Regions from separate parts of the Levilactobacillus yonginensis genome, predicted to be linked through region 3. Evidence: riboswitches for the same ligand, from Rfam matches in the RefSeq annotation. Region 3 holds a riboswitch; each other region holds the start of a gene.
The links. A riboswitch is a leader RNA that binds a small molecule or an ion and turns the genes downstream of it on or off. The one in region 3 is predicted to bind thiamine pyrophosphate.
Positions count from the first base shown of each region.

Region 1: it holds a riboswitch for thiamine pyrophosphate, as region 3 does, so the genes downstream of both, AB3Y94_RS06390 (ABC transporter permease) here and thiW (energy coupling factor transporter S component ThiW) in region 3, are expected to answer to the same signal.
Region 2: it holds a riboswitch for thiamine pyrophosphate, as region 3 does, so the genes downstream of both, thiM (hydroxyethylthiazole kinase) here and thiW (energy coupling factor transporter S component ThiW) in region 3, are expected to answer to the same signal.
Region 4: it holds a riboswitch for thiamine pyrophosphate, as region 3 does, so the genes downstream of both, AB3Y94_RS11155 (ECF transporter S component) here and thiW (energy coupling factor transporter S component ThiW) in region 3, are expected to answer to the same signal.

Region 1 is NZ_OZ061549.1:1,313,066-1,320,754, reverse strand. Features, by position in the region: gene AB3Y94_RS06400 (ABC transporter ATP-binding protein) at 1-316, opposite strand, end outside; gene AB3Y94_RS06395 (ABC transporter substrate-binding protein) at 320-1,324, opposite strand; gene AB3Y94_RS06390 (ABC transporter permease) at 1,321-2,073, opposite strand; TPP riboswitch at 2,134-2,239, opposite strand; gene AB3Y94_RS06385 (MucBP domain-containing protein) at 2,651-4,741, shown strand; gene AB3Y94_RS06380 (KxYKxGKxW signal peptide domain-containing protein) at 5,278-7,407, shown strand; gene AB3Y94_RS06375 (MucBP domain-containing protein) at 7,589-7,689, opposite strand, start outside.
Region 2 is NZ_OZ061549.1:2,038,063-2,045,751, forward strand. Features, by position in the region: gene fetB (ABC transporter permease) at 1-267, shown strand, start outside; gene AB3Y94_RS09550 (oxidoreductase) at 279-1,115, shown strand; TPP riboswitch at 1,163-1,267, shown strand; gene thiM (hydroxyethylthiazole kinase) at 1,680-2,468, shown strand; gene thiD (bifunctional hydroxymethylpyrimidine kinase/phosphomethylpyrimidine kinase) at 2,491-3,306, shown strand; gene thiE (thiamine phosphate synthase) at 3,306-3,959, shown strand; gene AB3Y94_RS09570 (IS3 family transposase) at 4,043-4,936, opposite strand; gene AB3Y94_RS09575 (helix-turn-helix domain-containing protein) at 4,933-5,607, opposite strand; gene AB3Y94_RS09580 (Y-family DNA polymerase) at 6,218-7,516, shown strand; gene AB3Y94_RS09585 (hypothetical protein) at 7,509-7,689, shown strand, end outside.
Region 3 is NZ_OZ061549.1:1,603,500-1,611,188, forward strand. Features, by position in the region: gene AB3Y94_RS07645 (sugar porter family MFS transporter) at 1-700, opposite strand, end outside; gene AB3Y94_RS07650 (ABC transporter ATP-binding protein) at 966-1,637, opposite strand; gene AB3Y94_RS07655 (FtsX-like permease family protein) at 1,643-2,704, opposite strand; gene AB3Y94_RS07660 (TetR/AcrR family transcriptional regulator) at 2,716-3,225, opposite strand; gene AB3Y94_RS07665 (MFS transporter) at 3,525-4,709, opposite strand; gene AB3Y94_RS07670 (hypothetical protein) at 4,830-5,294, shown strand; gene thiW (energy coupling factor transporter S component ThiW) at 5,334-5,843, opposite strand; TPP riboswitch at 5,921-6,018, opposite strand; gene AB3Y94_RS07680 (hypothetical protein) at 6,135-6,440, shown strand; gene AB3Y94_RS07685 (hypothetical protein) at 6,507-6,941, shown strand; gene AB3Y94_RS07690 (hypothetical protein) at 6,994-7,134, shown strand; gene AB3Y94_RS07695 (tyrosine-protein phosphatase) at 7,567-7,689, opposite strand, start outside.
Region 4 is NZ_OZ061549.1:2,397,363-2,405,051, reverse strand. Features, by position in the region: gene AB3Y94_RS11165 (serine hydrolase) at 1-1,144, opposite strand, end outside; gene AB3Y94_RS11160 (D-alanyl-D-alanine carboxypeptidase family protein) at 1,486-2,655, opposite strand; TPP riboswitch at 2,878-2,969, shown strand; gene AB3Y94_RS11155 (ECF transporter S component) at 3,056-3,619, shown strand; gene AB3Y94_RS11150 (ABC transporter ATP-binding protein) at 3,640-5,052, shown strand; gene AB3Y94_RS11145 (energy-coupling factor transporter transmembrane protein EcfT) at 5,049-5,702, shown strand; gene tenA (thiaminase II) at 5,727-6,407, shown strand; gene AB3Y94_RS11135 (hypothetical protein) at 6,461-6,823, shown strand.

The sequences.
Region 1 (7,689 bases), 290 kb from region 3:
CCTGATCCACGGTTTGATGGTTGATCCGTTGGTAGAGCGTAATGTTCTGGTCCACGTTCAGCCACGGTAACAACATATCCTCCTGTGGAAGGTAACTAAACGTGGTGTTCAGTCCGGTAATGGGTTGACCGTCGACCACCACTGACCCAGTCGAAATGGGTAACAGTCCGGTCAGAATCTTCAGTAGGGTCGATTTACCGGCACCACTGGGTGCAATCAAGGACACAAAACTGCCCGCATTGATAGTGGCCGTGACGTCATTTAGAATCTCCAAGTCATCTAGTGTTAGGCCGACGTGTTCCAGTGTGATCGCCATAGGCTAACCTCCGACGTATTGGTTGGTGTACAGCGTGCTGGCTGGGATGGTCTTCTTGATCAGACCATATTCCTTCATAAAGCCGGTGTAGTTGTTCCAGACTTTGCTATCCATTTGCCCCCATTTGCTAGCGTCATCCGTGTAGTTCTTAGACAGGAAGGCTTGGGATTCCTCAAGAAACTTCAGGTCGTAATCCTTGGCATATTTGTGGAGAATCTTGGCATCGGCCTTAGGGTGCGCCATAGCGTCCTGGTACCCCTTCTTTGTGGCTTTCATGAAAGCTTTGACCAACTTAGGATCTTTATTCAGCTGAGTGTTGTTGGTAATGATGACGGGCGTGTAGTAGTCTAAGCGCTGGTCTAATTGACGGAGGGGCATGTAGTTGATCTTGATGCCGTCGTCCTTAGCCCGAATAACGTCCCAACCTTGGAACCACCATTGGATGTCGTTCTTCTTCCCAAGACTCTTAGGACCATCACCAGTGGCACCGACGATCTTCAAGGATTTTGGATTAACCTTAGCTTCGCTCATAACGGCCTTCAATACGGCCTCCTCACTGGGTGTCTGCCAACCGGCGTAGGTCTTGCCGACAAAGTCTTTAGGCGAGGTAATACCGCTAGACTTCTTGGAGACGAAGCCAGAGGTGTTGTGCTTGATGACCGTTCCGATAGCCTTGACGGGGATGTTCTTGCCGTCCGCGTGGGCATAGGTTACATCTTCTTGATAGCTGACCCCAAATTGGGCCTTGTTGGCGCCGACCATGCCGACACTGGTGGCGTTGTCGCCTGGTTCGATGATTTTGACGTTTAGTCCAGCATCCTTGAAGTAACCCTTATCTTTAGCCACGTAGAGTCCCGTATGGTTGGTGTTGGGAACGTAGTCAAGGACGATTGAGACGTCGGTCAACTTTTTAGCGGATTTGGTGTCAGACGATGAGCTCTTGGAGTTGCCACAGGCGGTCAGTGAGAGCAGAACCGGAACTAGTAGCCAAAGTTTAGATAATTTCATGATGATCTCCCTTGGATTAATGTTTTATAATATAATTTTTGCAAACTACGCGTTGCTATGTTGAGTCCCAAACTTAAAACGATAACGCAAAAAATTGCGGCGAAGACCTTGTCAATTTGATAACCATTCTTCACCCGAATCATGTAATATCCCAGCCCGGCCTCAGCGCTGAGCCATTCCCCGATGATGGCACCGCTCACACAGTAGGTAGCGGCAATTCGTAAGCCAGCGAAGAAGCCCTGCATGCCTTGCGGAATCTTCAGGATGCGATAGACTTGCCAATCCTTGGCGCCTATGGTTTGGAGGAATCGAATCTGTTCCTTAGAGACTTTTCCCAGCGCCTCCGAGAAGGAAACGATGATGGGAAAGTAGCTCATCAACACGACCAGGATGACCTTAGGGGCCATGCCGAAGCCAAACCAGAGGCTCAGCAGTGGTCCCAGAACCATGACTGGCAGTGTCTGTGAGATAACGAGTAGGGGGTAGAAGGATTGGTAAAGTAACTGCCAGCGGTCCATGACGAGCGCGGTCCCAAAAGCTAACAGACAGGCAATGAGTAGTCCAATCAGTGATTCGTGGAGCGTGACCCAGGAATTTGCCAGTAGGCCAGAAGCGTCGGCCACCAGTGCTTGGATGACCGCCACGGGACTGGGCAAAATGAAGGCCGGGGTCTTAAGTAACGTGACCGCCACTTGCCAGACCGTTAGGAGCAAGACCAGGCTACCTAACGGGTATAGCTTACGTTTCATAAATAACCTCCTTTACAAAATAAAAAGCTTCATCTCAGGGGAAGTCGCCGCCGCAAGATGAAGTATCCGTGCGTTTCTCCCTACGCCAGTGTTAACTGACAGGTTCGATGGGTCAAAGTTCACAACTTACTCTCGTGCCGTATGACGGTATCCCCAGAAACTTTTTTAAGTTGGACATAGTGTAGCATGGGAATAGGGGTGGGACAACCTAATTTACTTATAATTAAGCGAATCGTTCGAGAAATGACCAAACAAACCTTTTCGGACCGGTGTTTACCAAATTTGAAATTGTGTAACATAGGAAATGATTGAAAAGTCAATTGACGACATTAAATATAAAAAATAGTTATAAAGACTGTCAAATCAACAAATTAATCAATGGAATAGATTTGCGGACAACTGGTTTATAGTGGCTACAACAGCATTAATCATTCACTATATACTAGCTTTATGGTGAGGAACCAGTTATAATGGGGGTGAATCAAAACAACCGGTATTTTTACTAGGGCATCACTAAATTTTACAACTGGATGTAGCGCAATATGCCAACCGAATGAGGAGGATTATCGTGCGTAAAATGAACGACACACCCACGACTTGGACGTTGACGAAACAGGGGCGCAGCTGGGTCTGGGCCACCGTGGTTACTGCGGGACTAGTCGTTGCTGTAACTGACAACCAGACTGCACAGGCAGACACAGCAGTGGCTACGAGCACTGACACGGCGGTCACAACGCCTTCACGGCACTTACAAGCAGATTCTGTGACGCTGAATTCATCAGCTACGGAGCAGACAGAGACGACTGAAGAAGAACCGGTTGTGACTGATTCGGTCGAAAATGAAAACGCTAACATAAATGAGCCAATCACCGAAGAAGCACCAGCCGCCGCGACTGATCAGGAGGTCGCTCAACCGATTTCTACGCCAGAAAAGTCTCCGGGTGGACAGGAAACGGCAGTCCCCATTTCTGCTGAAGGTCCAGCACCGGCCACCGTCAAGCAGGGGGCTGATCCATCTATTAAGGCTGTGAAATTGGTTAAGGCTCAGGTGGCCAAAGCGGCACCCGTTAAGCTGAATCACCAGGCAAAGGTGTCGTCAATTGATGAATGGATGCCAAACCAAATTCTCCAGCAAGCTATTTTAACTGCGTTACGTGGTCAGAATCCGGGCCAAACCTGGGGTAGCGTTGCTGATATCACGCAAGATGACCTGCTGTTATTGACGACGCTCAGTATTCAAGGAAAAGTTAACACGTATATCGACGGAAAAACAGAATTTTCCTTAGAGGGCCTGCAGTACGCTACCAACCTGACCCGCTTGAGTCTCGGCAGTAGTTTGGACCAGAATCCGGGCTACTACTACGGGGATGTGGTCGACCTGACGCCACTGGCTAAGCTGAACAAGCTAACTTACTTGGATCTGCAACATAACCGGATTGAAGACGTGACTCCGCTAGCTGGACTGACGAACGTGAAGACCCTTTTGATGGCGTTTAACCACGTTCAGGATTTTTCACCATTGAAAGGGAACCGCTATACGACATTTCACGCTGGCAGTCAATTTGTGAAATTGAATCCAGTCAACGTTGATACTGATTTACGAGAGGGCCATTTAAAAATTTCGTTTACCACGATCGATGGCAAAGTCATTCAAATTGCTGCGACGTCTATTGTGGGAGAACCCGTTTCTTTCACCAATAACGAATTGTACTACCGTATCTATAATACGGGGGGGACCGCGACGAGTGATGGTCAGGGTGGGCTGTACTTCACCAAGATTCCTGATCAAAAACCTGGTGGGACCACTTACCCCGGCGTCAACGTGATTCCAATGGATGAGTATTACTTTATGACGGGAAATGCTTCAGGTAGCGACTCCTATGGAAGCTATCAATTCGCTGTGGTCCAGCCTTATGTGCTTGCGGATAAAGCGGCGGCCGTGACGGTGCATTACCAGGATGAAGCGGGCAAGGATTTGGCAGACGCCGTGACACTACCGGCCGGTATGGTGGGCGACGACTACGTGACTGAGGCCCAGACAATCAAGGGATATACGTTGTTGAAGACCCCGGAAAATGCGGTCGGCAAATACGGTGATACCGCTATTGACGTTTACTATGTCTATAAGAAGGATGGCGGTGGAACAGTGACGCCACCCGTGGTGACCCCGGTGGCGGATACCAACGTGACCGTCCATTATCAGTTGGCTAACGGCCAATCGATCGCGGCGGATAAAGTTTTGACCGGCCAACCTGGAACGACTTACACGACTGAAGCTTTAGAAGTAGAGGGGTATCAGTTAGTTTCAACGCCGGCCAATGCCAGTGGCACGTTCGGTGACGAAGATATCAGTGTGACCTATATCTATGCAGCTGTTGAGACTGGTGGCGATGGAGATGAGGGGACGACTGATCCAGATGTTGATGATCCAGACGTGGACTTACCAGGACCAGAAGAGCCGGGTAAGCCGGCGACACCTGGTGGGAGCGGCACTACGACCGGTGGTCAGGGGGCAACTGTGACCGCTGAACCACTTGCGACGGTCGGTCAAACGGCAACGTCGACAGTTTTACCTCAGACGGATGAACAATCAACATCACCATGGTGGGGCGTGGCTTTACTGCTCACCTTGGGGGGCTGGCTAGGTTTCCGCCGGCGCACGAAATAAGCGGGTGGGCAAACTGAACCAGTAAATGACTCAAAATAGGAATTGTGTGATTAGAGTGACCTTGTCAGTTGAGACAAGGTCACTTTTTCGTTATAGTATAAACCATTATTTAGCTGCTTTGACGGTCGCCGGAAAAGCAACTAAAGTTGTTGGCTAAATGAGTAGGTGCCGCCGTAAAGTCAGATAAGATTTTCGCGTTGACATAGTTGCCAAAATTCGTAAAACGGTTTGATACGACATCCTTAAGCTCCTCGCTTACCAAGGCGTTTAGCTGGCTCGCTCGGAGAGACTAAAGTTACTTGGTAAGGTCGTGGAACCAACCAAATAAATAGTTATAATCATTTACAATTTCTATTGATATTTATCACAGACGCGTTACAATGGGGTCGTAAAGAAATTTATCCACTTTATCAAATGTGTGGCAAACTAGGGATGCCCACAATCGTCAATCACAAAAATATAAAGTGGCTATGATCGGTTTGATGTATGCGCTTACTAGGGTGCGATACAGGACTTCACACAGAGGAGGAACTACCATGTTACAAAAAGTTGAGGGAGTATCCAAAGAACACTACAAGAGTTACAAGGCAGGCAAACGCTGGGTTTACGCCTGCATCACCGTTTTGGCTTTAGGGATGGGCCTGGCCAGTGTTAGTGTGGCCCAGGCGGACACGCCCGACGCCGATGTTGTGCAGAGCAGCGTTGTAAAGCAGGATGCGGGTTCCGCTGTTAAGCCAGCTGGTGTGGTTAATGATCAAGCTCAAGACCAGACGGCTGGAGATGCAAGTGGCGATAAAGACCAGCAACAGGAACCACAAGCACCAGTTGCGCCAGTCAAAGACCAGACATCTAAAGAGAAAACACCAGCTGCCCCTGAAAATCAGCCAGGACAAGTTCAAAATGTAGACCAAAAAGATAGTCAGGAATCGGTTGTCAAGGATGAACCAAAAGCAACCGAGAAACCTGTCCAGAATGATAATCAGCAAGCGCCAAAGCTAATGAGTGCACCAGCATCTAAATTAGCAGTTGATCGGTCTAACTTAGCCAAAGTTGCTAAGCCCAGCATTGATGGTGTAGACGCTTCCGTATGGATGCCAAGTCAAACAATGCGGACTTGGGTGGAAAACAATGTCCAGAAGTCTGCACCGTGGGCTAAGATTACCGACGCTAACTTGTATCAGTACATTGAAGATGCAAAGATGCTGACCACCAGCAATTACAGTGGCCCGATTCCAATGCCGTCAGAATTTGAAGGTCTCCAGTACTTTACGAATCTGCAATACTTCGACTACGGTTACGATATCCCAGCAGACCAAATGATCGACTTCTCCTTTGCGCCTGATCTGAAGCAACTGGACCTAGGTAGTCTAAAAGGAACCGCAACGACCAAAGACGTGGCTAGTTTCTTCAACACCTACCTCGCTTCAAACACAAAGTTGAGCAGTATGGATGTGAGTCATTTTGGTTTGACGGGCACGATTCCAGACCTGTCCCGGTATACCGCACTCTCATACTTAAACATGGCTAACAACAACTTGTCCGGTGACCTATCTGGAATTGCCAGTTTAATTAGCCTGAACAACCTGAACCTGGCGAACAACCAATTGACTGGGAGTGTGCCAAGTCTCAGTAACTGGCCAGATATCCAATACCTGTATATCAACAATAACCGGCTGTCTGGTGATCTACCAGACCTCAGCAACTTTACCGGTATGTTCTATGGCATTTACAATGAATTTTCATCTGGGATGTTGGACCGTTACAATGGCTCGACTCAAATCAATAACTACAGTTACTACCAATTCTTGAACGGCAAGAGTTACACGTTGACGGCTAAGAACCGGACCTTCGACCCCATCACGAATGTGGTTAGTGGGGTTCAAGATGGTAAGACCGGGCAACTCAGTAACGACCCTATCATTCTCACCCAGTATTCCAAGGGCGTTCGCATCACCTACGGCGCACCCGATGCTACGATTGCGATGACGGACCTACTTGCCTGGGAAGGTAAGCAAGAGAATGCCACGAGCTGGTTCACGGTTGAAGCAGATCCATCTAACAAGCTGGGCTTCAACCTGGTTGCCAACGCGGATGCCCCAGATGGGACTTACTACATGGCCATTCGGAACAGTCGTTACACCAGTCAGTACGGTGGCTACATTGCCTACGTTAGCTTTGAAATCAAGAATGATAAAGCGCCAGTTGTTGCTCCTAATACTGGGACCACGACTGAACCGACACCTGACGTTGATCACCCAGTAGAAGTTGCGCCAGTAGTCGATACGACCACTGATGCCGCTTCACCAGTTATCACGAATGGTGGGGATGCTGCAACTATCGATGAAGCCGAGGCTAATCGACCAGATGTTAAGGCGGCTGCAAAGAAGGCAGGTTCCCATCAGAATGCGGCGGCCGTTCAATCCAACGGACAGGCGGCTCAGGTGACGGTTACTAAGACGGCTGCTTCAGCCGTTAAGACCAGTGGTCAAGCAGCAACGGTTGCCAAGACCAGTACGACTGCCAGTGGTCAAACTGTTAACCAAGCAACAGCTAAGACGACCTTGCCACAAACAAACGAACAGAGTACGGCCAGTGCTATTATTGCTGGCATCGGCATGCTGCTGGCTACCTTAGGTTTAGCCGTTAAGTCTCGGAAGAACGACTAGTCTGTGTTTAACCTAGTTTCTTATAAAATGTGATTGTAAGAATGCCTAATTAAAATTATGTGACCGTTAAAAGGCAGAATAGAATTTAGAGGTCCTGGGTGAAAATCTCAGGGCTTTTTGGGTTGAAAAAAGATGGCGTCCTCAGGCCTTGAGAATGCCATCTTTTTCTGGATTGTAAACCTTAGAATTTCCGTATTTCCCCCTCTTTTTTGAGCAGTCCCACGATACTAAGAAGTAATAGTAGGAAATAGCCGTAGATAGAGAAGTTTGCCTGAGCTTCAG
Region 2 (7,689 bases), 430 kb from region 3:
GCGTCACGCGACATCGTGCGGGATTCCATTAAGACGGGGATGCAGCCGACGATTGACTCCGCCAAGACCATGGGAATCGTGAGTCTGCCGGGGATGATGTCCGGCCTGATTTTCGCTGGAGTTGACCCGGTACACGCTATCAAGTATCAGATCATGGTAGTCTTCATGTTGATGTCAGCCACCAGTATCGGATCGGTTTTGGCCTGTTACCTGGCATACCGGGGATTCTATAATAAACGTAAACAGTTGGTCATTCCGTCAAATTAGGAGGTAATCATATGTCACAACGAAAAGTTGCATTAGTCACTGGTGCGTCATCTGGAATCGGTAACGCCATTGCTCGCAGTCTGCACCGCAACGGGGTCATCGTCTACGCCGGGGCGCGGCGGGTCAGTCGGATGAACGATTTGGACGACCTGGGGATTACCACACTGCCGTTAGATGTCACGGACGCTACCAGTGTGGAACACGTTGTCGACCGCATTGTCAGTGAGACTGGTCGGGTGGATATCCTGGTCAACAACGCTGGCTACGGCCTGATGGGGGCGTTAGAGGATGTACCCCTGGAACAGGCGCAAGATCAATTCGATGTGAACTTATTTGGGGCGGCCCGGTTGATTCAGTCGGTGCTGCCGATGATGCGGCAACAACACGCTGGTCGGATCATCAATATTACCTCGGTTGACGGCAAAATAGCCCAACCGCTGGCTAGTTGGTACGTTGCTTCCAAGTTTGCCTTAGAAGGCCTCTCTGACGCGTTACGCTTGGAGCTGGAACCACTGGGCATCCATACTGTCGTCATCGAACCCGGGGCCATTCGCTCCGAGTGGGCCGACATTGCCACGAAACATTTGCAGGAAACCTCTGCTAAGGGCCCGTACCAACCAACGGCGGACCGCGCAGCGGCGATTCTGGCGGCGGTCAAACAGTTCTCCAGCAAGCCCCAGGTCATCGCGCGGTTGGCCGACAGAGCAGCGTTGTCTCGGCGCCCGAAGACCCGTTACCATGCGGGTTCTGGTAGCCAGTTACTCTACTTGAAACCATTTATGTCCGACAAGATGATCGACCGGATGTGGCGGGTGGTTGGTGAAGCGGCACAACGAATTACCCACTAACCCGAGTGTCGTTGCTGTTAATCAGAAACCTGTTATACTTAAATCAACCAGAACACTAGGGGTGTCCACGATTGGGCTGAGACGCGGGTGACCGCGATCCCTTAGAACCTGTCAAGTTCAGACTTGCGGAGGGAACGTGTCGTGGCACCGAACAGCGGGCCGCCGGTTCACACGCGTGAGCTGGCGGCCCGCTTTGTCTCGTTGGTAAATTGGTCGCCTCCGGCTGGCAGGGCGGGCGACCGCTGTGGGGACCGGAAAAAGCCGAAGAGCGGTCTTTTTCCTCGACTGGTAGCCCCGCCCAACCCGCGGGTCTCCCAGCTCGTCCCACGCTGTAACTTGGTAAACCACCAAGTAACACCGTCGACACAGCGAGCACCCACCCTGCCAGCCTTCGGCTACGGTTGCGTTTAAAGTAAAGCGTCGCCAGCGCTAGTGTGACTGGGCTGTTGTAACCAACGACAATCTGGTCGTGCACCTGTGATCAGATTGGTACGATTCATCGTTCCGCCGCAGTCTCACTGTGACCGGTTCACTCTGGAAAAATCTATAGGGGGATTCACCATTATGAAAGTAGACTTGTTGAATGAGCTTCGGAAGCAGAATCCAATCGTTTTTAACATCTCCAACTTCGTCACAGTTCAAGACGTGGCTAACGGTATCAACGCGTTGGGCGCGTCGCCGATCATGTCCGAAGAAGTGGGTGAGGCCGAGGAAATGGTTGGCTTGGCCAGTGCCGTTTGCCTGAACCTGGGGGCGTTTACGCAGACCCAGGTCGAACAAATTCGGACGGTGGGGCGCTTGGCAAACCAGCAGAAACGGCCGTTGGTGGTCGATCCGGTAGCGGTGGGGGCCGTTCATTACCGGAAACGCATCACCACGGGCTTACTGGCCGACTTTCACCCGGATGTCATTCGCGGGAATGCCGGTGAGATTGCGGCGTTGGCCGACGTTGATTGGCAGGCGAAAGGCATTGATGCCGGCGAAGGTAGCGGTGACCTGGTGACCATTGCGCAGGCCTGTGCTAAGAAGCAGGGCTGCGTGGTCATTTTATCCGGGCCGACCGATATTATTACCGATGGGACCCGCACGACCAAGGTCTTGAACGGTACGCCGTTGTTCCAGGTCCACGTCGGCTCTGGCGATATGTTATCCAGTATTGTGGCGGCGTTCTGTGCCATTGAAGAAGACAGTTTTGAAGCAGCACAGACGGCCTGCCTGGTCTTTGCGGCGATTGGCCAATTAGTAGTCAAACAGTCGCCAGACGTGGGTGCTGGAAGTTTTATCGTGAAATTATTAGATGCTTTACAGAGGACAACGGTTGCAGATATTTCAGCAATTGCAGCCTACGAGTAAGAATCAGAAGGGATGAGTTATTATGGCAAATGAGTTTCCACAAACGTTAACGATTGCGGGGACCGACAGTGGTGGTGGTGCCGGTGTGATGGCTGACCTGAAGACGATGCAGGAACGGCAAGTCTTCGGCACCGCTGTGATCGTTGCCGTGACCGCGCAGAATACGTTGGGGGTCCAGGACTTCATGGCGTTACCGCAGAAGCTGGTGGATGAACAGTTCGCTTCGCTGGCGGCTGATTTGAAGATCCGCGCCTGCAAGACGGGGATGTTAGCGGACGCTGCGCACGTGCACGGCGTTGTGGAAAATTTGAAACGCTATGACTTTGGACCCTTGACGGTCGATCCCGTGATGATTGCTAAGGGCGGTGCGGCGTTGCTGGCCGATGATGCCGTGGCAACGGTGCGCGATGAACTGTTGCCGCTGGCGGACGTGTTAACGCCTAATCTGCCGGAAACGGAACGCCTGACCGGAAAAACCATTCAGGACAACCAAGCCATGGAAGATGCGGCGGTTGCCTTGCAAAATATGGGAGCGAAAAACGTGGTCATCAAAGGTGGTCACGAGGCGACGCCAGACCAGGCCAGTGACTTTGTCTTACTGGCAGACGGTCGATCATTTTGGCTGACGGCGCCCCGGGTAGCCACGGTTCGGACGCACGGGACTGGCGACACGCTGTCGTCGTGCATCACGGCTGAATTGGCGAAGGGCCAAGACTTTGAATCAGCCATTCGTATTGGTAAGGATTTTGTCACGGCGGCAATTGCCAATCCAATTGCCGTTGGTAACGGCCACGGTCCGTTGAATCATTGGGCTTATAGCCAGGGAGGTGCCGAATAATGTCAGTTACGTTTGAACCAGGCCTGTTGCGGGCCTACTTTGTCGCGGGTAGTCAGGATGTTCCCAATCAGGACTTGCGGGAAGTCTTAGCAACCATGTTAACTGCCGGTATCACGGCGTTTCAGTTCCGTGATAAGGGCAACAGTCAATTGACCCCCGACCAGCGATTAGCGTTGGGAAAGGATTTGCGCGACCAGTGTCACGCGGCCAGCGTTCCGTTTATCGTGGACGACGACGTGGACATGGCGTTAGCCTTGCACGCTGATGGCATTCACGTGGGGCAGAGCGACCAAAAGATTCAGCAGGTGATTCAGGAAGTCTCCGGGCAAAATATGTTTGTGGGCCTGTCCTGCTCGACGGCAGCTGAAGTGGCTGCGGCGAACCAGTTGACCGGCGTGGATTACTTAGGCAGTGGTCCGATTTTCCCAACCACGTCCAAGGACGACGCTGATCCGGTCATTGGCGTGGCTGGGCTGCAGAAATTGGTGGCTCAGGCGAACGTGCCAATCGTGGCCATTGGCGGGATTAGGGTTGATTCGTTAGCCGCCGTTGCCGCTACTGGTGCGGCCGGTGTAGCGGTTATCACGTTGTTGACGCGGAGCACGTCGCCAGCCAGCGATGTGGCCGCGATGCGCCAAGCATTTCACCGTTAAATATAAGTAAAAAACAGCGCAGTGACGGGGTGTACTAGTCCCTGTCAAGTTGTCATATGAAATAATATAATTTTATGTTGTCTCTAAGCGGCCTCACTCCGGTATTCTACCGGGGTGAGGTCGTTTCTTGCTGGTGAGCGATCTAGGTGATTGAAGTAGTGGATTCCTTCCTTTACCAGCGCTTCAAATTCTTCGTAGGTTTTGGGCATTGGATGACGATCCATCCAATGCGTCTTGAACTCATTCCACCAACGTTCCATTGGCGCGTTATCGCAAGGCGTACCCGGTCGTGACATACTGCGTGTGACTTCGTAGGGGACCAGAAAGTTATTGAATTGTTTGGACGTATAAGCCGATCCGCGGTCAGTATGAACTACCGGATTGACGTCACCAGCGTACTCAAAAGCCCGCCGAAATACTTCGATTTCGGCATCTGCTGTTTCTGTTTTACTTAAGTTAGAGGCAATCAAGACCCGTCCGTAAAGGTCCAAAACGCCGCTCAACCGCATTTTGAACTGCCCATTAACGCCGTAAGATAATTCAGTTGAATCGGACAGCCAAACCTGATTAGGGGCGGTGGCCGTAAAATTTTGGTTCAAAAGATTATCTTGCATGTACTGTTCTTGTTCCTTGATTCTATGATGCTTCTTGACCCGAATCTGGCATCGAATCCCTAGGTTACCCATAATGCGTTTGACTCGCTTAATGGTAACGTCAAAGGTGATCTGCTCGTCTCGGTTCAGGTTTGATAAAATCTTACCAGCACCGATTGCTTGATGATGTTGTTTAAACCAATATGTGATGCGTTCTTCTAGTAGCTTTTCTTGAGCGCCCCAGACCGTTTCTTGACGGTGGAGGAACTTATTGTAGGCTTGCCGGCTCACGCCGACGTATGACAATAATTTTGTGATGGCACCGTGTTTCCCTTGACTGACCTCGCTGATTGCCCGATATGCCAGTCGATGTTGTTGTTTCACCCCTTGCGCTGAAGTTCCTGATATTTTTTTACAAATTCTTCCAGTAGTTTCATGTCGGCGACCTGACCTTCCAATTGTCGAATCCGTAGATTCGCTTTGTCTAGGTCGGTCACTTCTTTTTGTGCCTTACGGCGCCCACGGTTGTCTCTTAGAACCTCATATCCGCCATCTTTAGCCTTCATAACCCATGAACGAGCCTGCTGATAGGAGACTTGATAATGTTCGGCCGCTTCGCTATATGAGTGCTTGTGTTTGGTAATGAATTCAACGACTTCAATACGCTCTTCCCACGTGGTTTTTCGACTCATTTTCGGGACCTGCTTTCTTGACGGCGACGCCGTCACAGTTTTGTCCCTATTATACTTGGAAACCCAAGTCATTACTTGGGAAAATGAACGTAAACCATACTTCATAGCTAGTTCCTGTGCGGAACCTTCACCGTTCAAAAAGGCATAGATAACCTGTAGTTTGAAGGCACTACTGTAGTGATGATTTTTCTTGGCTTCCCTCAGTCCATCAAGGCCATCACGGTGGTATCGATCTAGCCACTGAGCCACCGTATGCTCACCTAAACCATTTGCTTTTCCAAAGGCTGTACTTGATAGTCCCGAAGCCTCAAATTCGTTAATCAATGCCAGCTTCTCCATGGCACTAAACTTGGCTCTTGGCATACAAAAAATCCCTCCGTCATTGTCAGATGAATTATATTATTTCATCTGACAACCACAGAGGGATCATAACAGGGATGTTATCCCAGTTCACTGCGCTGTTATAGTTGTTTTACACTATTAATGCATTGGCCACAATTATCATGTTACCCCTGAATGTTTTGGGCGGCCAGTCGACCCCTATGTAACGCATTAAAAAAATCGTAACAGACAGTTATCAGGTGAAAAATTAAGAAAATATCTATCAAAAAAGCGAAACCATAATCCACTGTGTTTAAGTGCAGCGGAAATCGGTTTCGCTTTAAAAGTTGAGGAAGCTAGTTGACTAGGGCTAACTTCACAAGTTCATTCTAACACGCGGTGATAGCAAAAGCTACCAAAATTAGACCAATATTGTTATTTTTCTCTAAGAGGATAGTTATTAATGCATGTGAATTTACTAAGCGGATTAGTTTAAGGAGTACGGCGTTTATGGGGTAAGTGTATCTGTGTAGATAACCGCTAAGAAGTGGATTTAAATTAATTGAAATTTCAAATTTTTTTGCGATGTTCGCTTGCAATTGAGAACAAGTGTTCGTATAATAATGACAGTCAAGTGAAAGGGGGTGCTGGCATGGATTATTCGAATGAGCCGCACGGGATGTTTCTCATGATTGATAATAAGTCGTTCTATGCCAGTGTTGAGAGCGTTGAACGGGGACTGAATCCGTTGGAATCGGTTCTGGTTGTGATGTCTGAAGCCGACAACACGGGGAGCGGTTTGGTCTTAGCAGCTTCGCCGATGGCCAAACGCGAGTTCGGAATCAGCAACGTCTCCCGGCAGTACGAAGTGCCGGATGACCCCCGCATTTTAGTGGTGCCGCCGCGAATGAATCTGTACATCCAAAAGAATTTGGCCATCAACCGAATTTTTCGACGGTTTGTGGCGGACGCTGATCTCTTTCCGTATTCAATTGATGAATCAATTTTGGATATGACCAAGTCGTGGCGGCTTTTTGGGAACACGCCAGAAGAGGTCGCCCGCCGGATTCAACTCACCGTACGGCATGAGCTGGGACTCTATACGACGGTGGGAATTGGGGAAAACCCGGTGCAAGCCAAACTAGCGTTAGACCTGCAAGCCAAACACGATAAAGAACTGATTGGCAGGTTAACCTACGAATCATTTGCTGACGGGATCTGGCCGATCACCAATCTGGAAAAGGTTTGGAGCATTGGCCATCGGACGGCGGCGCACCTCAACCGATTGGGCATCCACAGCATGGACGACCTGGCTCACGTGAATCCGTATGAGCTACGCCACGAGATGGGGTTGATTGGGACACAGCTCTTTGCCCTATCCTGGGGAATCGACCGAACGAAATTACGAGAGGTCCGGCCAGCTAAGGAAAAGAGCTGGAGTAACTCTCAGGTTTTACCGCGGGATTATAAGGTCCAGCGTGAAATCGAGTTAGTGATCCGAGAAATTGGACAACAGGTGACTTCACGGATGCGGCACCATCAGCAGCAGGCTGGTAGTATCAGTTTGTTTATCGGCTTTGCTTGGGATGGCCAAGCCGATGACGGTCGGGGTGGGTTGCACCATACGCATCGAATTGCACCGACCGACAATGCGCGAACCATTATCGCAGAACTGTTGCGACTCTTCCGGCAATACTGGGAAGGTCAACCGGTCCGCAACATTGGGGTGGGACTTGCCCGCCTCAGTGTAAGTGGCAGCCTGCAGTTGGACATCTTTCAGGACCCCGAACGGCAACTAAAAAATGATCGCTTTGACCGGGTCATTGACGATCTGCGTGATCGGTTTGGGAAGACCGCGGTGGTACCGGCCAGCAGCTTGATGCGTGGTGGTACCATGATTCGCCGGGCATCGCTGGTGGGTGGCCATAATGGGGGGAATAGTTTTGATTGATTGTCGACAGGAAGCAGCCGTTATTTTGACCAGGCTTGATCCGCTGTTTACCAAACAGTGGCATTGTCGCTATCGCATTGACGTGGTCAATAATCAGTACGGGGCCGAGTTTAATTTCTTTTTGGACATTCGCCGCAAAGACCACCGAGAACGGTCGATTCCGTTACATACGG
Region 3 (7,689 bases):
TAGGTTGGTTGGCAACGACTTGGATGTCAGCCAATTCCTTCTTAGGATCGTCACCACTACTTTTACGTAACATTTTTAAAACACTTAAGGCTTCATCATTTTTACCCTGTTCAGCCAAGAACCGTGGTGATTCAGGTAATAACAGGCCACCGATCAACAGCAGTGCGGCTGGAATCAAAGCTGACCCCAACATCCACCGCCAGTCCCGGACACCCAGCAGGTTATGGTGCAAGAAGCCCAGGTTAGAAACGTAAGCCAACAGAATCCCTAAGGTGATCATCAGTTGGAATAACGTCCCCAGTGAACCCCGACGTTCTGCGGGAGCCAATTCAGCCAAGTAGGCTGGCGTTAAAGCTGACGCAGACCCAACGGCTAAGCCCAAGATAATCCGGGCAATGACCATGGACCAGAACCCAACGGCGACCATGGACAGTGATGACCCCAGCAAAAACATGATAGCTGCTAAAATCAACAGACGCTTCCGGCCATACCGGTCAGCCAATGGTCCCACTCCCAGTGCCCCAACTGAAGACCCAATCAGGACGGACGAGGTAATGAATCCCGTCTGGGCAATGTTTAAACTAAAGTTATGTTCGATTAATGGTGAAGCCCCCGAAATAATCCCGGTATCAAACCCGAATAGTAGGCCACCTAACGCTCCGAATGTGAATATGAAAAAAGTACTTAAATGTCGATTCATGTTAATCGTCCTCACCCTTCATAAATAATCAGCAAATACACTATAGCGCTTACACGTTTCCTTGTAAACGCTTTCTTTCGTGACGGACTGAGCATTATGGTTGGCTAGTTTCGGTTATTCCAAACAATCAGTCTATACCAATTCAAGGCCCTGAAAACATGAAAAAGGGCCACCGCCACTGGCAACCCTTTTTCAGAAAACTAGACCAATTATCCCTAGTTTTCTAAGAAAACTAGCACGATCGATTAAAAGTTTTTTTATTTTTTTAAGACAACGTCATACGGCCATCCATAATGGTATACGTTTTGTCCGCAAACTCCTGCAACCGCAAATCATGAGTCACCACGACGATGGCCTTGTGATGCTGTTTGGCCAAATCGTGTAATAGACCCCCTACGACCTTAACCCGGTCGCTATCCAGAGCAGCCGTTGGTTCGTCAGCCAGAATAATTTCAGGATTCTGGTACAGCGCCCGCGCAATCGCCACCCGCTGAGTTTGACCACCAGAAAGTTCCCCGGGATACTGTTGGGTCAATTCTGCAATCCCCAATTGTTCCAACAGGGTTGCGAGCTTTGCCGCTGACAGGTTACCCTGTTTTTTAACCCGGTCAACCAGCCTAAATTGATCTGCAACCGTCAGATATGGTACCAAATTGTAGGCCTGTAGAATAAAGCCAATCTGATTTAGACGAAAAGCGTCCCGCGCCTTCCCCGACAAGGCTAGAAATGACCGGTCTTCAACCAATACTTCCCCCGACGTAGGCGTCTGAATCCCCCCGGCAATCGTCAAAAAAGTGCTCTTACCGGAACCTGACGGCCCAATCACCAAGCTAACTTCGCCAGCAACGGCTTCAAAGTTAACGTCAGTCAGGACCTGAACCTCGTTGGTACCGTGACCAAAGGTTTTATTCACATTTTTCAAAGTTAACGTTGGCATCATTCTTAACCTCCAATCACGCTGACAGGGTCAACGTGCAAAATAATTCGGACGGGAATCAAAGCGCCAATCACCCCAGTCAACAGGATGCCACCAGTCACTCCCGCTAACAGTGGCACGTTAAAGGCCAATGGTACGCCGAACGGCAAGACTGATACGGTCAAAGCGGTTAACCCGGCCCCAATCAGCAAACCACCCACAACTAGCAACAAGGCCTGAGTGAGCGTCGTGGTGACCAGCACCTTCGCTGGAATCCCCTGTGCCCGCAGTACCGCATAGTTCGGCAGTTTCTGCATGGTTAAGATGTAGAGGAAGACGGCAATCACCACCATGGCAATAATCATGAGAAAACCGATCATGAAGCTAAACGTCATATTTTGAGCAGAGTAACCGGGTAATTTATTGATGAATTGGCTGAGACTCAGTGTCCGTAAACTACCGTCGGCCCCCTTAAAGGTCGATCGGTCAGAAACAATTCCCCCGGCTTGGTACGCGGGCATCACATGGCTCAACGCCCGCCAAGTTGGCAACGTTCCGTATACGACGGGGGCCACGCTGAGCTTGGCATTGTGGGTAAAGCCGACAATCTGATACTTCCCAGTCAGTGAATTCAGAGTTACCTTATCACCCAACCGATAACCATTATCCTTAAAACTATCATCCACTAAAATCTGATGATTGGTGGTCGGCTTATGACCAGCAACCGTCGTTAATCTATGGTAGATAAACTGATTGTCTTGAATCCCCAGGAACTGAGCCGATAATTTGGCCTGTCCCTTAGCCTTGGCCACCACCCCCGCTTGACCAACGTAGGCTTCATGCTTGGTCAGGCTCAACTTATCGGTCGTCTGTTTCGTGATCAATGACTGCGACAAGCTATCGTTGGCATCACTGTTGAGTGCAATCTTGCTCGCATTCCAGGTATCTAGCGCTTGCGTATTTTGCTGGGCAAGGCCATAGGCCAGACCGCTCAGTACAAATACCAGGTACGTGACTAGAACGATCATGCCAACGATTAAGCCGTACCGCAGCTTCTCGTGACGAATCTCTCTTAGTGCTAAAAACACAGGCGTCCCTCCTACTCTTCTAAATGTTGCAAAGCTTGGCGAAATCGGTCCAGCGCGGCATCCCGGTTAGCGGGAGCCAGCATGATTTCTTTAATCGTTGCGTGACTTAGCGTCATTGCCGCCCAATCCACCACTGGTAAGTCGACTGAGATCGGTGTCTCCGGCAAAAGACTTTCATTTTCTCCATAGTGTCGTCTAACCAGTTGATCGTACTGACTGCCACTAAAGTGATCCACAAACGCTGACACCGCTTGATAGTACGACTCTGCAGAAAATTGCGCCGTTCCCTGAGAACTGAAATCACGATGAATTTCCTGCATTGCTTGTCGGTACAAGGTTTGATAGGCATCCGTCAGGTCATCAAAATATTTATAGAAGGCGCCCCGGGCAATCCCCGCGGCCTTCACAATTCTTGCAACCTGCGCATCTGCTAGGCTGTGAGTGGAAAATTCCGTTAGCAAAGCCGCCATAATTCGTTTTTGTTTGTCTGATGATAAATTTTCAAATGTCGATGAGGGCACTGTTAAGACTCCTTTCAAGGCAGGTGACACCGTGTCACTATTGAGGAGATTATCACGAAAGTGACATTGTGTCAACTTTTAACTCAAAAGAAAAGAGTAAGCCAAAGGACAGTTAGTCAACCAGTCTTAACGTTGCTAGACGAATAATCCCGGTCTTGGGTTGTTTATCTAGCGGCGTTAAGCGGAGTTGACTACCTTTTGTCACACATGTTCAGAACGCAAAAAAGGTCTGAGACTTTTGTCCCAAACCTTTCTACTTCTTTTAAATTAAAATTGCTGAACGGGGCAGCCAAGGCCGCCTAATCCGTTGCCAACTTGTCAGGCTCATCAATAATCAAGTGGCTGAGTACCGCTAACATCAGGAAGACCACGGCAACGCCACAGACACCATTCCAGCCCGCGTGACTCCAAGCCCAGGTTGCCGTCAGCGTACCAATCGAACCACCCAAAAAGTAGCTGAACATGAAGACCGAATTATTCCGGCTACTTTCCTTACGATTCAAAGACTGCACAATTGCTTGGCAAGAAACCTGGCTAAACTGCGTTCCCAAGTCGAGCAACACAATTCCGACGATCAAGCCCAGTAACCAGTGACCAACCAACCAAAAGATTCCGAAAGCAACGCCGGAAAAAACCATCCCCAGGCCCACGGTCAATCGGGGCGAACGCTGATCAACCAGTGTTCCAATCATCGGTGCGGCAATTACTCCCGCAACCCCGAGTAGACCCAACAACCCGGCAACGTTACTGCCCAGATGGTACTGAGCCGCTAAGTAGAAAGCCAACGTTGACCAGAGCACGTTGGACATGCCAAAGAGACAGAAACCATTGATGGCGGCTCCACGTAAAGGCTTTTGGGTTGCAAATAACTTAGGCAACATCCGAATCACTGGCCAGTACCGTAGATTTTGGTGGCCCCGAGCATCATGTGGTAGCTGGTAGTGAACGATTGCCAAAAATACCAAGTCAATAGCTGCCGCCACTAAATAGATATTTTTCCACGGCATGACACTACCTAGGAGTCCGCTAAACGACCGTGACAATAGAATTCCGGTCAAGAGCCCACTCAAGACAATCCCTAACACCTTGCCCCGTTGTAAGGATGGTGCTAAGTAACCCGCGTACGGAATGATGATCTGTGGGGCGACCGATGTAATTCCCACTAAAGCGGTGGCAACTGCAAAGATGCCCGCGTTCGGCGACCAAAATGCTAAGAGTAAGGATAGAATTGAAAGCCCCATCATAAACTGAATCAGGTGATATCGGTTGAAAATGTCTCCCAACGGAACAATCAGTAACAGACCAAACGCATACCCTAACTGGGTCACCATGGCCAGCATCCCCACCACGGCCTTAGATAAATTAAAATCTGCCGCAATCAGGTTTTCAATCGGTTGAATAAAGTTTAAATTGGCAACAATGACCCCCGTCACCACTGCCATTAGTAAAATTGTCCTTCGTGACAACGTTGCTTGTTCTTTCACAGGAAAAACCTCCTGATGAAAGTTTAAGACTTTTTTCAAGAATTGAAAACCAGTAAATTGAGATTAAATGGCTTACAGCTAAAACATTTGCTATACTTGTCCCCATCGGAGGGGATTTATATGAATAAGTTTGTAACAAGTGTCGCTATCGCGGCGGGTCTACTTGGCAGTCTTGGTTGGGGAACCACGACTGCACAAGCCAAGTCAAAGTGGACAACTGGGACGCCAAAAGCCCTCAGGGGTTCTTGGACGCAACACCGGATCCATCACAGCGGCCACGACACCGAAGTTTCAACCAATGCTATGATCTTAACCAAGAAGTGGCTCTTCGTGATGACTAACTTTGGTGGTCACGATTATGGGGGCAATCACCTGGTCTATCGCCAGAGCCGCGGCGTTTATCGGCTACGGGCATATGACACTCTAGAAAAGTCTTGGTCTTACACCAAAGTCACCCGTGACGGAAAGAAACTCACCTTACAGAAATACGGAAAACGTAAGTCAGGACAGCATTTCAAGCATGTTTCTGGTAAGATCACGCACTTGAAATATGACGCTCGTACTAGTCATGCGTTATTAAAATAGAATCTAGAAATCACTTAGGCGCTGTTTTTGAGCGTCTTTTTATTTTCCCCGCAATTTCGTCAATTGAGGGGCAATCACGGTCGACCACATGCTCTTCAAGAGGACGTAACCCACTAACGCGCCCACCATTGCACTCATGAAAAAGCTCGGTAGGAACAGCCAAACTGCTCCCGTCGTTCCCATTAACCACGCGGCCACTGGGTAAGCCACCAAGGCCCCTAAGATTCCGGAGCCCACCATCTCTCCAAATAATCCCGCTACCAGTTTACCCGTCAACCGAAAGAGCCAGCCGCTGAGAAAGGCCCCAATCATACTTCCTGGGAAAGCCAGCACCGTTCCCGTACCCATAAGATTACGAATCAACGAAGTGAGAAAGGCCTGTGCAACGGCCCACCACGGTCCCAATAACACGCCTGATACTAGATTGATCAAGTGTTGCATGGGTGCTACCTTAGCAACCCCAATTGAAAATGAAAACAAACTGCCACCAATCACGCCTAATGCCACTAACATGGCCGTTAATGTCATGGGATAAACTTTCTTAGACATCTAACTCACTCCCCAGTTTTTTTACCCAAAAGGACCCCCGTTCTACTCACCGCAAAACGAGGGTCCTAGGGTTCTCCCCAATCAACCGCACACTTTCCTTCGCGAGCATTAACTCAACAGGTTCAAAGGGATTGGCATCTGCCATCTCAGCCGCTTGGCACCCCTAGTGTCATCTTAAGTTAAGCCCAACTATACCGGGTCTGGCTGGCCGAAGCAACTCATAATAATCTGTACCAATTCGCCCTTAAATTGGTTAGCTAAACTGGTATACTGACTTGGGAGGGGATTTGTATGAAGAAATTCAGTTTGACCCTGATGTTGGGAATTCTCAGCATCTGTTTAGGTGGCGTCACAACGGCTAAGGCAAGTAGCTATCAGTTAAACAGAAGTCATAACTTACCTTACACGCAGGTCTTTCACAACCGTAATGCAGCCACACACTATCTCTGGAACAACACGCACACCCGTAAATTACATAATCTACGTAACTATCCACATACAACTTGGCACGTCAATCGCGAAGCCTGGTTCAGCCACGGTACCACAACTGCCCACTACTATTACGTCGTTAGCGGTAACCACCGGGCAACCGGCTGAGTTTGGTGGGGCTACTTAAAAGACGGTAGCTATTACCGCGAAACGGTCAAGAATGACGGCCTAAAGTTGGCTTCACCCGTAAGTTTCAACGACCGCGGCCAATTTGACCGATTTATCTACCAACGACTCCAACACGACGGTTACCCACTGAATAATCAGCTAGCTATGATGGTCAATTATTATTCATCTGGCAATGACCGCCTCGCTGATTACACCGTCAAAGATGTCATCCAAACGCTCAAGCTGAAGAACTTGAACGCTCACAACTTGACGCTGATCAATCAGCCAACTGTTCACCACCTCAATCGGCTAGCTGATCCACAGCATGGCAAATTGTCTATTGAAACGACCGGTAAGGGGCAACTGGGAGTAGGCCTGGTTCGGACCATAGAAAAACAGCTGCGTGCCGCTAACGCCTCAGAATATGCCATTCGTACCAACCTGACTGGTAGCGCACAAGCTGGGACGCTCAAATTACAGTACATCCTGTTGATGCGCTAATGCTAATTAATGTACATTTTTTGAATGATCTGATTAGGAGGACATAGTGACAATGAAAAAATTGTTGATTGGATTCATGGCCGCCGCCATGGTGACAACTGGGTTTGCCACCATCCCAACAACGACCGCACAACGTTTAAGGGGAATAAACTTAAAATTAGAATTGTGGGTCACACCTACCACTGGCGCTTAACTGGTCTGAAGAAACACAGCAAAACCATCTACTACGGTCGCCTGCACTTCAACTGGAAAAAGTCCAATAAGGGCTCCAAGCTAGTTAAGATTAAAATTCAAAATAAGCAGAAGTTTGATATTATCCAGAAGCATTTCTTTAACCTACGCGGCAACTACACCGGAAACGAGAATTACGGCGCGATGATTTTTAAACGTTAACATCAAGCACTTTAAACCAACACACACGAGAGTGAGACAAAAGACGGTTAATCAATGAGCATTAACGTCGCTAGACGAATGATTCCAGTTCTGGGTTGTTTATCTAGCGGGGGTAAGCGGCGTTGACTGCCTTTTGACGCACGTATCGACCATGTATGTTCGAAACACAAAAAGGGATTGAGACTTTTGTCTTAACCCCTTTTGTCTATTCTACTTGATAGTCTGGAAAAATTTATTTATGCACTTTAACTACGTGTGCCTTCAAGATCCAAGCTGTATGCCCCTTGTGATCTTTCACTTGGTAGTAAGCGTACGTCTTACCTGAGATCTTCACGCGCTCAACCTTGGCTAATCG
Region 4 (7,689 bases), 790 kb from region 3:
ACGCCTGATTCATCAATGAACGGGTCTCCGTGAACTCGTTCTCATCGTGCAGAACGACCGTGATGACCCGGTGCTTACCGGTCTTTTGACCAGTCCCAACGAAACAGTAACCAGCCAATGGCGTGTATCCTGTCTTCAACCCATCAACCTTGAGGGCAGCTTGATAGTACTTCCGCCCCTTTAACAGGTTGTTGTAGTTGTAGGTCAATTGGCCATCCACCGTTTTAGACCCAACGGAACCGTCAGTCAAGATTCGTGGATAGTCCTGAATCAAGTGGCGCGCAATCAAGGCCACATCCTTGGCCGAAACCATGTTGGCGTTCGCACTCCCGTACGCGTAGCCAAAGACCTTTAAGTCACTGTTTTCCAAACCTGAGGCTGATACAAAGCTGGCCTTATCCAAATTCCAAGTCTTAGCTTGCGCGTTCATTTGTTGAATGAACTTCGCGTTAGAACCGGCCACCCATTGCCCCAGTGCGATAGCGGCATTGTTTGACGAATCCAATAGTGCTGCGTCGTAAAGGTCCTTAACCGTGTATTTATGACCGGTCTTGAACAGGAACCCGCCACACGACGAACTTTGACTCATGGAAATCAAGCCCTTGCTACTGGTATCAACGACTTCATTCCACTTACTGGAACTACCATCGACTTTTTGGAGAACTAGGTATAACGTCATTAGCTTTGAGACGGAAGCAATTGGCCGCGCAGTATTAGCACTCTTTGACCAAACAGCCTTCCCCGTCGTATAGTCCATGGCGATGGCATTCTTAGCGTACTTCAAGCCAAATGGTGCTTTCCCCTTAGTCAGGTATCCGTGCCAGATCCAGCCCTTAACGGACCCAGCCTTGTTCTGAACGTAGTAGTAAATTCCCTTGGAATTTGCGTGCTTCAACGTCGCGTGTTGCGTCACGTACCAAGTCGTGTTCGGATAGCCCTTCATCGTGGCGATCCGACGATTGTGTGCCTTATTATAAATGGCCCCCGCGGTACTCTTCTTGTGATAAGCAGCTTTCGTCACGTTGGTCGTGGAAACCGTGGTATATGTAGCGGCATGTGCCGTTGTCCCCGTGGCTACGGCCCCACCCAGGGCCACCGTGAACAACACGGCCAAAACGGCCCCTTTAAACTTAGACATTCCCATAACTATTCCTCTTTCCGATTATAATCGTGTCAATTATCCAAGGGCCAGCTTAGCACAAGCAAGACCTGTCAAACAAGCACTTGAGCCATTTTGTAATCTGCTTGTTGGGGTCGTAACTTTTTCGTAATCCACCGGTCAGAGACTGAACTAATTACTTCGCTTAGCAACTCAAACTTCCCAACTGATTGTCAGTCATTTTAATCAAAAATTCGCATCAACCGTCACTGTGGTTGATGCGAATTTTTTTGAATTATAGGTAAATTTTTAGAATTCTATTTCGTTGGCAAGCTTAGCCTACTGAACCGGGTGCTAAAACACTCACTAATTGGCTTATTCGCCGTTTAGTTAGCCATGCTTCTGAAACCATACACGTGATTCATCAGTGAACGCGTTTCGGAAAACTCGTTTTCATCATGCAGAACCACCGTAATGACCCGGTGCTTGCCAGATTTCTGACCAGTCCCGACAAAGCAGTAACCAGCCAATGGGGTGTACCCGGTCTTCAGCCCATCAACCTTCAGTGAAGCTTGGTAGTACTTCCGACCCTTCAACATATTGTTGTAGTTGTAGCAGAGTTGACCATTGACCCGCTTGGAACCAACTTTGCCGTCCTTCAGAACGCGAGGGAAGTCCGTCATCAAGTGGCGGGCCATCAAGGCAACGTCCTTAGCAGAAACCTTGTTGGCATTGGCGGAACCATATTTATACCCAAATTGACGAAGGTCACTATTTTCCAAGCCTGAAGCGGAAACAAAGTGGGCGTGACCCAGCTTCCAAGCTTTAGCCTGAGCGTTCATCTTCTTGATGAACTTACCATTACTACCAGCCACCCATTGGCCTAAAGCAATCGCAGAATTGTTCGAAGAATCCAGGAAGGCTGCGTCGTAGAGTTGCTTGACCGTGTAGCTGTGATTCAGCTTAAAGTGAAAGCCACCATACGCAGAAGTCCTACTCATCCGAACGAGGCCCTTACTCTTAATCTTAATCTTCTTGTTCCAATTGCTGTTCTTGCCATCGACTTTTTTCAAAGTCAGGTACAGCGTCATAATCTTGGAGACGGACGCAATCGGCCGGGCCGTGTTAGCGTGCTTAGACCAAACGACTTTACCCGTCTTGGCGTCCATGGCTACCGCAGCCTTCGCCTTATTTAAAACAAATGGGGCCTTCCCCTTTTTTAAATAGCTGTGCCAAACCCAACCTTTGACGGTCTTCTTGTTGTTGTTCACGTAAAGGTAAATTCCCTTGGTCTTCCCATGCTTCAACGTCGCTTGCTTGGTGGCGTACCAAGTCGTGTTGGGATGGGCCTTCAAGTTGCTGACCTTCTTGGTGTGTTTCTTGTTAAAGATGGCCCCTTTACTGCTCTTCTTGTGGTAAGCCATCTTCTTAATTTTCTTGGTTGAAACCGTCTGATAACCAGCGGCGTCAGCAGGTACTTCCTGACTGACGACCCCACCAACTGTGATGGCGGCTAGTAGCACGACCATGCCCCGTCGAATATGTAAACTTGTCATGTCATTGGTCCTTTCCGTTCTTAAAATAATTAATGCAACTAACTATTACATTAGCACTATTCTAGTTGAAGGAACAGAGACTCTAACGCTTTGTAACCGCCTTGTTTATCCCGTAATGTTTTTGTAAAGAACTTTTTTAGCTTTGAACCACTAATGGCCTAGACCGGGTTGTTGCGACGAATGGTTGCAATTCACGGATAAATTGGTTACGCTTAAGTCATTCAAATACGACTGGGGTGCCATCGCGGCTGAGAACAAACCCATTGAACCTGATCTGGTTAGTACCAGCGAAGGGAACGCGTACCATAAAGCTATTCAATGACCCCCACTAATGAAACTTAGTGGGGATTTTTTTAGCTAAAAGGTGCCCCAGCGTACACTTTTTAGGAGGTTACATATCATGAAAGGCTGGCACGTTCGCGATATTATTTTTGTCACTATCTTAGCAATCTTTATGGGGACTATCTTCTTCGTCACCGGACCACTCTACACCGTTCTGGCAGCGGCACTCGCTCCCGCTGGATTACAGCCCCTAGCCAATGAACTGCTCCTCGGTATTTGGGTCATGGCCGGTCCACTGGCTGGGTTTATCATCCGGATCCCAGGCTCTGCCACATTAGGTGAATTTCTGGGGGCCGTCGTCGAAATGTTTTTCGGTGGTATCTGGGGAGCTAGCACCTTGATTTCCGGCGCACTTCAAGGAATTGGTTCCGAACTAGGCTTTGCCTTCACTGGTTACAAACATTACGGCTGGTTCACACTAGCTCTTAGTTCACTGACCACCGCCATCGTCACCTTTGGCTGGGACATGATCAAGAACGGCTACGCATCCTATCATTTAGGCTTCATGGCACTCCTCTTCGTTGTCCGGCTACTCTCAATTTTCTTCTTTGGTGGTATTCTCACCAAGTTGATTGCAAACCTGTTAGTTCGCGCCCACGTTTTACCTAGTACTGCGCACTAATTGTTATTGGAGGAATTTGTTTGGCTACTGTCACGATTGATTCACTGACTTTTACCTATCCCAAACGGACGCATCCGGTGCTGGATGATCTGACCGTCACCTTTCCAGCAGGAAAATTCTCACTGCTGACTGGGGTTTCGGGTGGTGGCAAGTCAACCCTTTTAAATTTAATTGCGGGTCTCATGCCATTACCAACTTCCGGGACCATCCGGTTTGACGGCCGACCACTAACCGATATTCCTGCAGCTAAGCACGCTAGTACCGTGGCGATGATGTTCCAGGAACCCAGCACGCAGTTCACGATGGATACTGTGGAAAACGAGCTCCGCTTTGCCTTGGAAAACCAACGGGTGATGGCTACTGCTATCCCTGCCGCCATTAATGACGCCCTCAATTTTGTCGGCATCTCTCAGTTGAAGCACCGCATCCTGATGCAACTTTCGGGGGGCGAACAGCAAAAGGTTGCTTTGGCAATCATCGTCGCCATGAACAGCGACGTGATTCTACTGGACGAACCTTTTGCCAGTATCGACCCACCCACGCGGCTAACGCTCCTGCAAAAATTGATGACGCTCTGCACCCAGCAACATAAGACCGTCATTTTGGCCGACCACGACCTGAGTGGTTATGCTCACTGGGTCGACCACTTGGCCGTCTTAGAGGCTGGTCACCTAGCTTTGCTTTCAGCGGAAGAAACACAAGAACGGTTTGCGGCGTTCACACCAGACCGCTTGCAACTGAAACGGGTGACCCCACCGCAAGATACTGAAACCGTGTGCCTTCAAGGAACGCAACTGGGGCTATTCAGTGGTGAACGAGAACTCATTCATCCCCAAGACCTTGCCTTCTTTGCGGGTCAAACCACGCTGATCACTGGGCCAAACGGGAGTGGCAAGTCAACTCTCTTCCGGGCGCTAGTTCGCCTGGGCCACTACCACGGAAGTTTGACCTATCAGGGACAAAACATTCAAAAAATTGCGCGTAAATCGTACGCCCGCCAGGTGGGCCTCATGTTTCAATCCGCTATGGCCCAATTTCTCAACGTGACCCTGGATGAAGAACTGGCTCTTTCACAAAAGAATGGCAACCACGCATACTTTACACCAGAACGGGTAACGCAGCTCTTAGACCAGTTAGGTTTGACGCAACACCGCGACCAGGTCATCTACTCACTGAGCAGCGGCCAACAAAAGAAAGCCCAGCTACTCTGTATGCTAATCATGGCACCCCAAGTCCTATTACTAGACGAACCTCTCAAGGGCCTAGATTTGGCTTCCATTCGCACCACGATGCAAATCTTGACATCAGTCCAGCGAGACTTAGGTCTCACCCTGATTCTAATCAGCCACCAGCTAAGTGGTCTGGACGACCTCGTAACTCACCATCTACGATTGACGAATCACCACTTACTTTATGAGGGGGCAGCTGAATGAACCCAACATTAAAATTAGCGCTCGTCTTGATTATTGCACTAGAAGTTTCCTTCACCCAAGTTTGGACGGTTAACGTCGCCTTACTGGTGATCTGCTTCAGCCTGATGATTGCCTACCGAGTTAAGCTAAAACGCCTGCTGTGGCTAACCCTAGTCCCGCTGTTCTTCGCAACGGCCCTGGTCTGGTCGTTAAATCTCCAGGGCTCAGCTAGTACCCATTTCCTCATCGTCATTTTCACTCGAATGTTCGTCTACGTTTACATGGGGGGGATCTTCACCCAAACCACTGAACCCTTAATGCTGACCCGTTCACTAGAACAAAACGCCAAACTTCCCAGTAAATTTGCCTACGGTTTTTTAGCAGCCTTTAATCTGATGCCTAAAATCCGGGCAGAAGTGGCCACTATCCGTGCAGCAGCGTTGATGCGGGGGCAAGTCCTACACGTGTGGTCGCCTCAGCTATACTTTAAGGTTATCCTGGTAGCCATGAACTGGTCCGACCAACTTGCATCAGCCATGGCTTCTCACGGCTTTGTTGAAGGCGCTCCGCGAACGCATGCCGTTAAAGTCCCCTTACCCGCGTGGAACTGGTGGGCCTGCGGCGCGAGCCTGTTAGCCGTCCAACTTGGCCTCTTCTGGGGACTACCCTAATTAACTTAACAAAGGAGTTTTTTGATGTTTACTGATCAAGCACATGAACAAGCACTGGCCAGTTGGGCTGCATCCAAACGCCACCCCTTCATCCAACAGCTCCAGGCAGGAACTTTACCGATGGACACTTTCCGTTACTATCTCATACAAGACCACTACTACCTGCATGAATTCGGTAAGGTCCATGACCTCGCCGCCGACCAAAGTTCAGATGCACAGGTTGCGCAACAACTGCGGGCCGGCGCAGAACACCTCCGCCAGGGAGAGATTTCCATTCGCCAAACCTTCTTTGACCGGTTAAACATTACTCCGGCTGACATTGCTGCCACTCCGGTTGCGCCTACAAGCTACGCGTACACCAGCCATCTCTATCGCGCGTTAGTGACCGCAGGGACTGCTGGTGCCGTGGCAGGCTTACTCCCCTGCTACTGGCTCTACGCAGAGATTGGTGCCAGCCTTGCCGGAACTGGGTCACCCGTTCCAATTTTTCAGGCTTGGATCGATACCTACAATGCCGCCGACTATACCAATTCAATGACTGACCAATTGACCCTGGCCAATGCGGTCGCTACCCCAGCCAACACGGACCAATTACTCGATATTTTTGCCAAGAGTAGTTGGTATGAACTTCAATTCTGGCAAATGGCGTTAGATCATGAAGATTGGTCACTAACGACGCCATCACAAGCCGCCCCATTTTCATAAGCGACTTCATAGGCTATAATGTAGACACCGCAACAGAGAAAGAGGTGTCGTCTATGAAACGCGTACGTGAATTAACATTCCTACAATTTTTTGGTTACCTAGCACTGATATTAGGCCTACTGATTGAGCTATACGCCTTAGTCGATAATCCCGGTAGCCGCGTTAGTGGCGATGATATGTTTGGGGGGGCCGTGGTTTTAGGAATCGCAGTGGCCTTCATCCACAGCCCCCACCTACCCTTCAACCTAATTTTAATTACCCTCAGTACCCTCGGTTTTGCCGACTTCACGTTTATCCACACCCACAGTTGGCTCTGGACAATTATCCTGGCCATCGCTGTAGGAGCATTCTTAATTTACTTTTTTGGCATCCGCAACGACGTCCGCCGGCAGCAAAGCGAGTGGTTTCACTTTTAGATTGGCAACTGACCGCATAATCCCCTTGCCACAAATCTTCACTAGGATTGAGACAGACGTCTCGGTCCTTTTTATTTTCAACTAAAGTTCGAAAGTTACCTTGTTTTCCTCAGTCTAATATTAGCAAGCATCGGTACTGCCAAACTAGCGGAGGTCAGGGATTCCGCCTGCTGTGGGGACGCTTCAGACTGGAAAAACACCAGTCTTCTCGCTCGATTTGAAGCCACGAAGCCCTCGTGTCTCCAAAGTCACCCGTGCCGTAATCTGGAAGATCACCAGCTAACACCACCTTCACGGCTGGCTACATCCCTGACCTCCTCCGGCTTTGACTGTACTGTAACATAATTACTGCTGGCAGGAAGGTTGTTTCGCGATTCAGTCCGTTCTGATAACAGACAACTCTACACTATGTTAGCCGAGAGGTCGCCAGATATGGGCTCAGGCGCATCGTTCTGCTTAGTTAGTAGGCGATTTCCCCTACTGGCTTAGCAGAAGACCAAGCTTGTAGACTCGGTATTTTCGAGGCTTCAAGTTGTGTCTGCACCGTTCCAGCCCATATCTGGCGACCGGTAAGGCGGAAAGCCACACTAGGTTGCCCAATTTAGGAATACCAATTCTTTTGTTAAAAAAAGAACCAGGCCAACCCGAAGGTTGACCTGGTTCCCTGCTTGATAAACTACAAGTGACTGTAGTCATGTAATCATTATGATTACCGTAGATTAAGATGAAACAGCCGGAATAATTCCGGCTCCGGGGCGGTACCATACCGCATTAATCACTAGCCACTTTGAAGACGGGTGGCTGTGCTGGTAGTTCAGTGGCACGTTTAAGATCCACTCTGTCACTTTGTCAGTTGCTATCTGTCT